2 regions of the Neorhizobium descurainiae genome follow, and region 2 is predicted to be linked to the other one. Evidence: predicted binding sites of a transcription regulator. Region 2 holds the regulator's gene; the other holds the start of a gene.
What was found. Region 2 encodes HrcA, which represses chaperone genes, less so after heat shock. Its sites were predicted from a motif close to GTTAGCACTCNCNNNNNGNGAGTGCTAAC; they were not measured.
Positions count from the first base shown of each region.

Region 1: a site for HrcA is predicted at 1,174-1,202, ahead of groES (co-chaperone GroES). Genes of this name have one in related genera too.

Region 1 covers NZ_JBLFFK010000007.1:241,964-246,144, forward strand. The annotation lists gene ACMGE0_RS15120 (tannase/feruloyl esterase family alpha/beta hydrolase) at 1-186, shown strand, start outside; gene ACMGE0_RS15125 (hypothetical protein) at 430-720, opposite strand; partial or broken gene ACMGE0_RS15130 (usg protein) at 815-1,075, opposite strand; gene groES (co-chaperone GroES) at 1,353-1,667, shown strand; gene groL (chaperonin GroEL) at 1,723-3,351, shown strand; gene ACMGE0_RS15145 (hypothetical protein) at 3,415-3,648, shown strand; gene ACMGE0_RS15150 (hypothetical protein) at 3,708-4,130, shown strand.
Region 2 covers NZ_JBLFFK010000017.1:65,495-69,675, reverse strand. The annotation lists gene ptsN (PTS IIA-like nitrogen regulatory protein PtsN) at 1-264, shown strand, start outside; gene ACMGE0_RS24175 (hypothetical protein) at 449-685, shown strand; gene grpE (nucleotide exchange factor GrpE) at 741-1,400, opposite strand; gene hrcA (heat-inducible transcriptional repressor HrcA) at 1,516-2,595, opposite strand; gene rph (ribonuclease PH) at 2,822-3,538, shown strand; gene ACMGE0_RS24155 (VOC family protein) at 3,700-4,107, shown strand.

The sequences.
Region 1 (4,181 bases), on a different contig from region 2:
GATCAGTTCGACCTATTGAGCAAGCTCGTCGACTGGGTGGAGAATGGGAAGGCACCGGATCATGTGGTTGCTGCGGGAGCGGCGTTTCCGGGACGAACAAGGCGGCTTTGCCCTTATCCGTCACATGCGCATTACAAGGGCAACGGTGACCCGGATGACGGGGTTAACTTTGAGTGCCGCCCATAATCTGGGCGCGGGGGCAAGGCTCGCGCCGGGGCCCTGTCGCCACGGGGTCTGCCAGGCGCGACCGTATCCGTGCCATGGAGCTGGACACAGCTGAAGTTCGATCTCGATCTGAAGCGATCAGGATCCCGCCCGTGCCGGCGGGGCTGGAAAAAACGTCGGCCTCGGACGGCCTAGCGCAGCGGCCAGCGCTTGCTGGAACAGGCGATCAAACGATTGGCGAAGGAAGCGAGACGAGCGGCCTGATCAGTGGACAGCCATGCTCACCAAGGGGTAGGGATGCACAGCCTTGAACTGCGAGATCATCGCGCTTGCCTGTTGCAGAACGCGCTCGGCATTTCTGGGATCGTCGCGGGCAAGTTCGTCGGCATTGATGCGGATCGCTTCTGCCATATTGGCTGAAAGTGCGGCAAAGTGCCTGTTGCCTTCGACAAAGGCCTCACGTGCCGTACCCTCAAGGATGCGGGCGATGTCGACGAAGACCTCTTCCCGTTCCTCGATGCTGAGGTCTTTGATGCTGTCGATTTGCTCTTCCATATCGATCTCACTCTCAACAGACGTGCGATAGTGACCGAGCTGTTCAAGCCTCGGTCACCCAAGAGCTAGGAAGGGAAAAATCCGGATTCAAGTTTCAGTGCAGCTTGAACTCGCCCTCGACGCGGCGCCATTTGCTCGGCCGATGAGACGGTGGTGGGTACAGCGGACGGAATGCAGCGGCCCGTCGAGGCTCGTCTGCCAGAAATCGAGGAACCTGTGCATCGCAGGAAATGCGGGAGCCAGATCGTAGTCTTGCCAGACATCGGCCTGAAAAGTCGGGGATACGGTAGAGGATATGGGCGGTCGTGAGGCCATAGCCGCTGAGTTGACGTTCCAGATCCGACGAACACCGCACGCTTCATCTCCGTTCTATGACTGCGTGGTTGGCGCAAGTCCTGCGACCATCAATGAAGTCTGAACGGTGAAGATCGGTTTGTTGCTCCGTTACAGCCTTTTAGCAGTCGCCATGGGCGAGTGCTAATTTTTTCGTTTCGCTCTCTTGAAATCGAAAAATAGCCAAACCAGATCATTCGCGCAAAATGCTCGAAGAGAGGTTTTGCACCCGCCCGGACTGGTCATCCGGTCCGGTGAGGGGGAACAACGTCATCATTGTTTGTCCATTGGAGGAAAACATGTCGTTCCGACCGCTTCATGATCGCATTCTCGTCCGCCGGGTCGAATCCGAAGAAAAGACCAAAGGCGGTATCATCATCCCCGACACCGCCAAGGAAAAGCCGCAGGAAGGCGAGGTCATCGCCGTCGGTCCCGGCGCGCGCAACGACGCCGGCCAGATCCAGGCGCTCGACGTCAAGGTCGGCGATCGCATCCTGTTCGGCAAATGGTCAGGCACGGAGATCAAGATCGATGGCGAAGACCTGCTGATCATGAAGGAAAGCGACGTCATGGGCATCATCGAAGCCCAGGCCGAGCAGAAAAAGGCTGCCTGAGCAATCAACGCCACGAACCATCAGTCAGATAGCTGCCTATTGAGGAGTTAAAGAAATGGCTGCGAAAGAAGTCAAGTTCCACACCGATGCCCGTGAACGCATGCTGCGAGGGGTCGATGTGCTGGCCAATGCGGTAAAGGTCACCCTCGGCCCCAAGGGTCGCAACGTCGTGATCGACAAGTCCTTCGGCGCTCCGCGCATCACCAAGGACGGCGTATCGGTCGCCAAGGAAATCGAACTGGACGACAAGTTCGAGAACATGGGCGCCCAGATGCTGCGCGAAGTGGCATCGAAGACCAACGATCTCGCCGGCGACGGCACCACGACAGCGACGGTTCTTGCTCAGGCCATCATCAAGGAAGGCGCGAAAGCCGTCGCCTCCGGCATGAACCCGATGGACCTGAAGCGCGGCATCGACCTCGCCGTCGCCGAAGTCGTCAAGGAACTGAAGACCAACGCCCGCAAGATCACCAGCAATTCCGAAATCGCCCAGGTCGGCACCATTTCCGCCAATGGCGACACCGAGATCGGCCGTTATCTGGCGGAGGCGATGGAAAAGGTCGGCAATGAAGGCGTGATCACCGTCGAGGAAGCCAAGACCGCCGAGACCGAACTCGAAGTCGTTGAAGGCATGCAATTCGACCGCGGCTATCTCTCGCCCTACTTCGTCACCAATCAGGACAAGATGCGGGTCGAGCTCGATGAGCCCTATATCCTGATCCACGAGAAGAAGCTCTCGAACCTGCAGGCGATGCTGCCGGTGCTCGAAGCCGTCGTTCAGTCCGGCAAGCCGCTCCTCATCATCGCGGAGGATGTCGAAGGCGAGGCTCTTGCCACGCTCGTCGTCAACAAGCTGCGCGGCGGCCTCAAGATCGCTGCCGTCAAGGCTCCGGGCTTCGGCGACCGCCGCAAGGCCATGCTCGAAGACATCGCCATTCTGACGGGCGGCACGGTCATCTCCGAAGACCTCGGCATCAAGCTCGAAAACGTCACGCTGAACATGCTCGGTCGTGCCAAGAAGGTGGCGATTGAGAAGGAGAACACGACCATCATCGACGGCGTCGGCTCCAAGGCCGAGATCGATGGCCGCACGGCCCAGATCCGCGCCCAGATCGAGGAGACCACTTCCGACTACGACCGCGAAAAGCTGCAGGAGCGCCTGGCCAAGCTCGCCGGCGGCGTTGCCGTCATCCGCGTCGGCGGCTCGACGGAAGTCGAAGTGAAGGAGAAGAAGGACCGCGTTGACGATGCGCTGCATGCGACCCGTGCGGCGGTGGAGGAAGGCATTCTGCCGGGCGGTGGCGTCGCGCTGCTGCGGGCTGTGAAGGCTCTCGACAATCTCGCCGCCGCCAACCAGGACCAGAAGGTCGGCATCGAGATCGTGCGCCGGGCGATCGAAGCTCCGGTTCGTCAGATCGCTGAGAATGCCGGCGCTGAAGGCTCTGTCATCGTCGGCAAGCTGCGGGAGAAGGCAGATTTCTCCTACGGTTGGAATGCCCAGACGGGCGAGTTCGGCGACCTTTATGCCCAGGGCGTTATCGATCCGGCCAAGGTCGTGCGCACCGCGCTCCAGGATGCGGCCTCCGTCGCCGGTCTTCTGGTAACGACCGAAGCCATGATTGCCGAGAAGCCCAGGAAGGAGACCGCTCCGGCCATGCCCGCCGGCGCCGGCATGGACTTCTAAGGCGATCATTGCCGGAGGCCCGTCCTGTTTTCGCGGGGCGGGTCTTCTTGCATGGGGGTGACGATGGATCAAACAATGATCAAGAAATCGGAAGCGCCGCTCGACAACCGTGATCTTCAGATATGTCAGATGGTTTTTGACGAAGTCAGGGCGCAAACGAACATTGCCAAGAATTGCGAGGAGGCTGAGCGTATCGCCACGATCACGGTCGAGCTCTATCAGCAAGGGGTGCGCGATCCGGTCCACCTGAAGACTATGGTGGAAGTGGCACGCGGCCTGTTCGACAAGCCGCACTAAGAAGTGATTCCGGGCGGTTTTGGTTGCGCCCGTTGACATACGATCAATGGAGCCAGGAAATGGGAAAGGAAAGCGACAGCAATTTGTTACCGGAGCAAGCGACCTCGGCGATCAGCGCAGGACATCTGTTGCACCCGACGTCACATTTCGATCACCCGCGCGACGTGCTGATGGTCGAACACATCGGCAAGGAGGAAAAGCGGGCGATCCTGGCCTCATGGGCCTCCGATATATCGGCGATCGAATCCATGCCGGCCCTTCGGCAGTTTCCCGGGATGGAACACGCCGTTTCCTGTGACGAGATCCTTGCAGCTGTGAAGGCGCTGGACGGCGACAGCCAATCTGCGCCGGCGCGGAATCTCAACGCATTGCCGAATGCCCAGAGAACCCGTCGGCGCAGGTCGCAAGCACGTCGCATCGGCGGCTTCGGCCTGTGCGGCCGCTGGAAAGGAGAGCGCCACAGACGCCAGTTCGAAATCTAGGTTTCCCATCCGAGCCGCCGCGTGCCTCTCGAGGACGCGGACCTGATTTTT
Region 2 (4,181 bases):
AAGCTCAACAGCATCTCCTCGATCAAGGGCATTTTCGCACGCCTCGAAGCGCCGGTCGATTTCGAAGCGCTCGACGACGAGCCGGTCGACCTGGTCTTCCTGCTGCTCGCGCCGGAAGGTGCGGGCGCCGACCATCTGAAGGCGCTGTCGCGCATCGCCCGCGTGCTGCGCGACCAGGAACTGGTGGCGAAGCTGCGCAAGACCGATTCCGCCTCGGCGATCTACGCCTTCCTCAACGAGGAGCAGGCCAACCACGCCGCCTGACGGCAAACGGGCTTTCGTGGGGACGAGACGAGCCGCCCGGCCGCCGGAAAGGCGCCGGGCGGTTTTGGTTTTTTCGAAGCTTCTCCAGCATCGTCTGCATGGCGCGGGAGCCGAACGCCCGACAAGACCCCCTTTGCCTTTTCGGCCGCCTGCCACATCTCCTCAGTTAGCTGTGGAGGCAGCCATGAACGATGAAGCGCGTGCCCGCATTGCGGCCAATGACAAACTGCTGAAAGCACTGATCACGCTTCTTGCGATCAAGGATCCCGATCTGCTCGACGAGCTGGACCTGATCTTCACGATCGCCGGCGATGAAGACAGCCCGATCGGGGAGGCGGACCGAAGGACTCGCGACCACCTGCGCAAGGAGCTGGAAATGATCAGGACACTCGCCAGCAAGGCGCTGGAGACGGCGCATTAGGCGTCTTCGCCCGGGACAGCCCGGGCAGGACGGAGGAAAGGTTGCGGGCCGCCGGTCAGGCCTTGTTCTCGCCCGCCGTTTCGGTGGCCGCAGACGCTTCCGGCTTCGGACCGCCTTTGGCGACCCCGACCATGGCTGGGCGCAGAACGCGTTCGCCGATCGTGAAGCCGGCCTGGACGACCTGAACGACCGTGTTGTTCGGCACCGTGGCGTCCGGGATTTCGAACATGGCCTGATGGAAGTTCGGATCGAACTTCTGGCCCTCCGCCTCGATCTTCTTCACGCCGTGCCGCTCCAGCGCCGAGAGCATGGAGCGCTCGGTCATTTCCACGCCTTCGAGAAGCGTGCTCAACGTGGCATCGGCACCGGCGCGTATCTCGGTCGGGACGGCGTCCAGCGCCCTGCGCAGGTTGTCCGAAACGGCGAGCATGTCGCGCGCGAAGCCCGCTACGGAATAGGACTTGGCATCCTTCACGTCGCGCTCCGTGCGGCGGCGCAGGTTGTCCATCTCGGCGGCAAGCCGCAGGAAGCGATCGCGCAATTCGGCATTCTCATTTTTCAGCACGTCAAGCGGGTCAGGCTCCTGGACTGCCTCCGGGGCCTTGGTTTCCGCGGCATTCTCCGTGGCCGCGTCCTCGAGAGCAGACGCCACAGCTTCCGCCGTGTTTTCGGCGGCAGTTGCGTCAGGTCCGTTCTTCTTGGTTTCGTCGGTCATGACGGTCTCCGGTTATTCTTGCTTGGATTTCTGGGCTCAGTTTTGTGCCCGATATCGAGGTTTAAGGTGAAAAAATCAAGGCTTGACGGGAAACTTGGGCTAAGGCTCTCGGAGATCAGCGCGACAGCCTTGCCAACAGCTGGGCCGTATAATCCACCATCGGCACGATGCGGGAATAGTTGAGCCGCGTCGGACCGATGACGCCGACCGCGCCGATGATGCGATCCTCGCCGTCGCGATAGGGCGCCACGATGAGCGAAGAGCCCGAGAGCGAAAAAAGCTTGTTTTCCGAACCGATGAAGATGCGTACCCCCGGCCCCCGCTCGGCAAGGTCGAGGATTTCGAGCAGGCTGTCCTTTTTTTCGAGATCGTCGAAGAGAAGGCGCAGGCGGTCCAGATCGGCCGTATCGTCGAGGCCTTGAAGGAGGTTGGCGCGGCCACGGACGATAAGCTGGCTCGGCTTGCCTTCCTCGCTGTCTCCCGACCAGACGGCCAAACCCCGTTCCACAAGATCCTGCGAGAGAGCATAGAGCGCGCCCTGCACCTCGTCCTTGAGCTTCTTCAGCTGGCTGCGCAGTTCCGGCAGCGTCTGGCCGGTCAGATGCGCGTTGAGGAAATTGGCCGCCTCGGTGAGCTGCGACGACGTCACGCCCGCCGGCAGCTCGATGATGCGGTTCTCCACCTGGTTGTGATCGCCGACGAGCACCGCGAGCGCCTTGGTGGGCTCCAGACGGATGAACTCGACATGTTTCAGCACGGGATCGCTTTTCGCGGTGATGACGAGGCCGGCGCCGCGCGACATGCCTGACAGAACCAGGCTCGCCTCCGCCATCAGGCTTTCCATCGGCTGGTCGCGGTCGGCGGGGCGGATCTGCCGGTCGATGCTGGCGCGCTCCTCCTCCGACAGGTTTCCGACCTGCATGAAGGCATCGACGAAGAACCTCAGGCCCGACTGGGTGGGCAGCCGGCCGGCGCTGATATGCGGCGAATAGATGAGGCCCAGTTCCTCCAGGTCGCTCATCACATTGCGCACCGACGCCGGCGAAAGCGACATGGGGAGCAGGCGGGAGAGGTTGCGGGAGCCGAGCGGCTCACCGGTTTCGAGATAGCTCTCGACGATGCGACGGAAAATTTCGCGCGAACGGTCATCGAGCACAGAGCCGCTCTCCCTACCCGCCGGTGCCGAAAAACCCATCTAAACCTTCACCACTCTGTTGATCCTTCCGGAAAATATAGTCATTCGCCCGCGTCTTCGCAAAAGGGAAAATCAGCCAAGCCGTCATCACGGCCGTTCAAAAAGCAGGCCCCCCGGCAAAGGCATGCGCGGGATTTCCAGATTTCGCAATTCCGGACGGAAAACCGCTTCGCACTTTTCCTGGAATTGCTTTAGAAGGCAGAAACCGAAATCCAGGGAGCAAAGCATGCGGCCTTCAGGCAGACAGACGAACCAGATGCGCAAGGTCTCTTTCGAGCGCAATTTTTCGAAGCACGCGGAGGGCTCCTGCCTCGTGAAATTCGGGGACACGCATGTGCTCTGCACCGCAAGCCTCGAGGACAAGACGCCGCCGTGGCTCCGGAACAGCGGCAAGGGCTGGGTGACCGCGGAATACGGCATGCTGCCGCGCGCCACCGGCGAACGCATGAAGCGCGAGGCCGCCGCCGGCAAGCAGGGTGGCCGCACGCAGGAAATCCAGCGTCTGATCGGCCGGTCGCTGCGCGCCGTCATCGATCTCGAAGCGCTCGGCGAGCGGCAGATCACCGTCGATTGCGACGTCATCCAGGCGGATGGCGGCACCCGCACCGCCTCGATCACCGGCGGCTGGGTGGCGCTCTACGACTGCCTGAAATGGATGGAAGCACGCTCGATGATCAAGGTCGAGAAGGTGCTGAAGGATCACGTGGCGGCGATCTCCTGCGGCATCTTCGCCAGCCAGCCGGTGATCGACCTCGATTACCTTGAGGATTCTGCGGCCGAGACCGACGCCAATTTCGTCATGACCGGTGCCGGCGGCATTGTCGAGGTGCAGGGAACGGCGGAAGGCGCGCCCTTCAGCCAGGAAGAATTCCTGCAGCTCCTGGCGCTGGCGCAGGCGGGTACGCAGGAACTGGTGGCGCTGCAGAAGCAGGCGATCGCATAAGATTGCCCCTCACCCTAACCCTCTCCCCGTTCTGAAGGGAGAGGGAACGTGCCCCGCGAAACGTCGCATCTGCGAAAACGGTGCGGCATATACCCTTCTCCCCGCAAGCGGGGAGAAGGTGCCGGCAAGCGGATGAGGGGCTGGGGCAAGGAAAGGGAATAATGATCGAAGGCATTCTCGAAACCGCGCTCTATGCCGACGACCTCGACGCGGCGGAAGCTTTCTACGGCGGCGTGCTCGGGCTCGAAAAAGTGCTGCGCGCCGGCAATCGCCACGTCTTCTTCCGCTCGGGCCCGGGCATCCTCTTGATCTTCAATCCGGCCGAAACGATAAAGCCGCCGCCGGCCGATGCGCTGCCCGTGCCGCCGCATGGCGCGACCGGTCCGGGTCACGTCTGCTTCCGCATGAGCGGCAAGGCGATCTCCTCGCTCAAGGAAAAGCTGGAAACGGCAGGCATAGCCATCGAAAGCGATTTCCGCTGGCCGAACGGCGCCCGCTCGATCTATTTCCGCGATCCCGCCGGCAACAGCCTGGAATGCGCAGAGCCCAAGCTCTGGAATCTCGATTGAGGCCGCGGCCTCACAAGACGCTTGGTATCCGCCACAAAACTCCGTTATAGACAAGGCAATCAGAGCCAGGAATT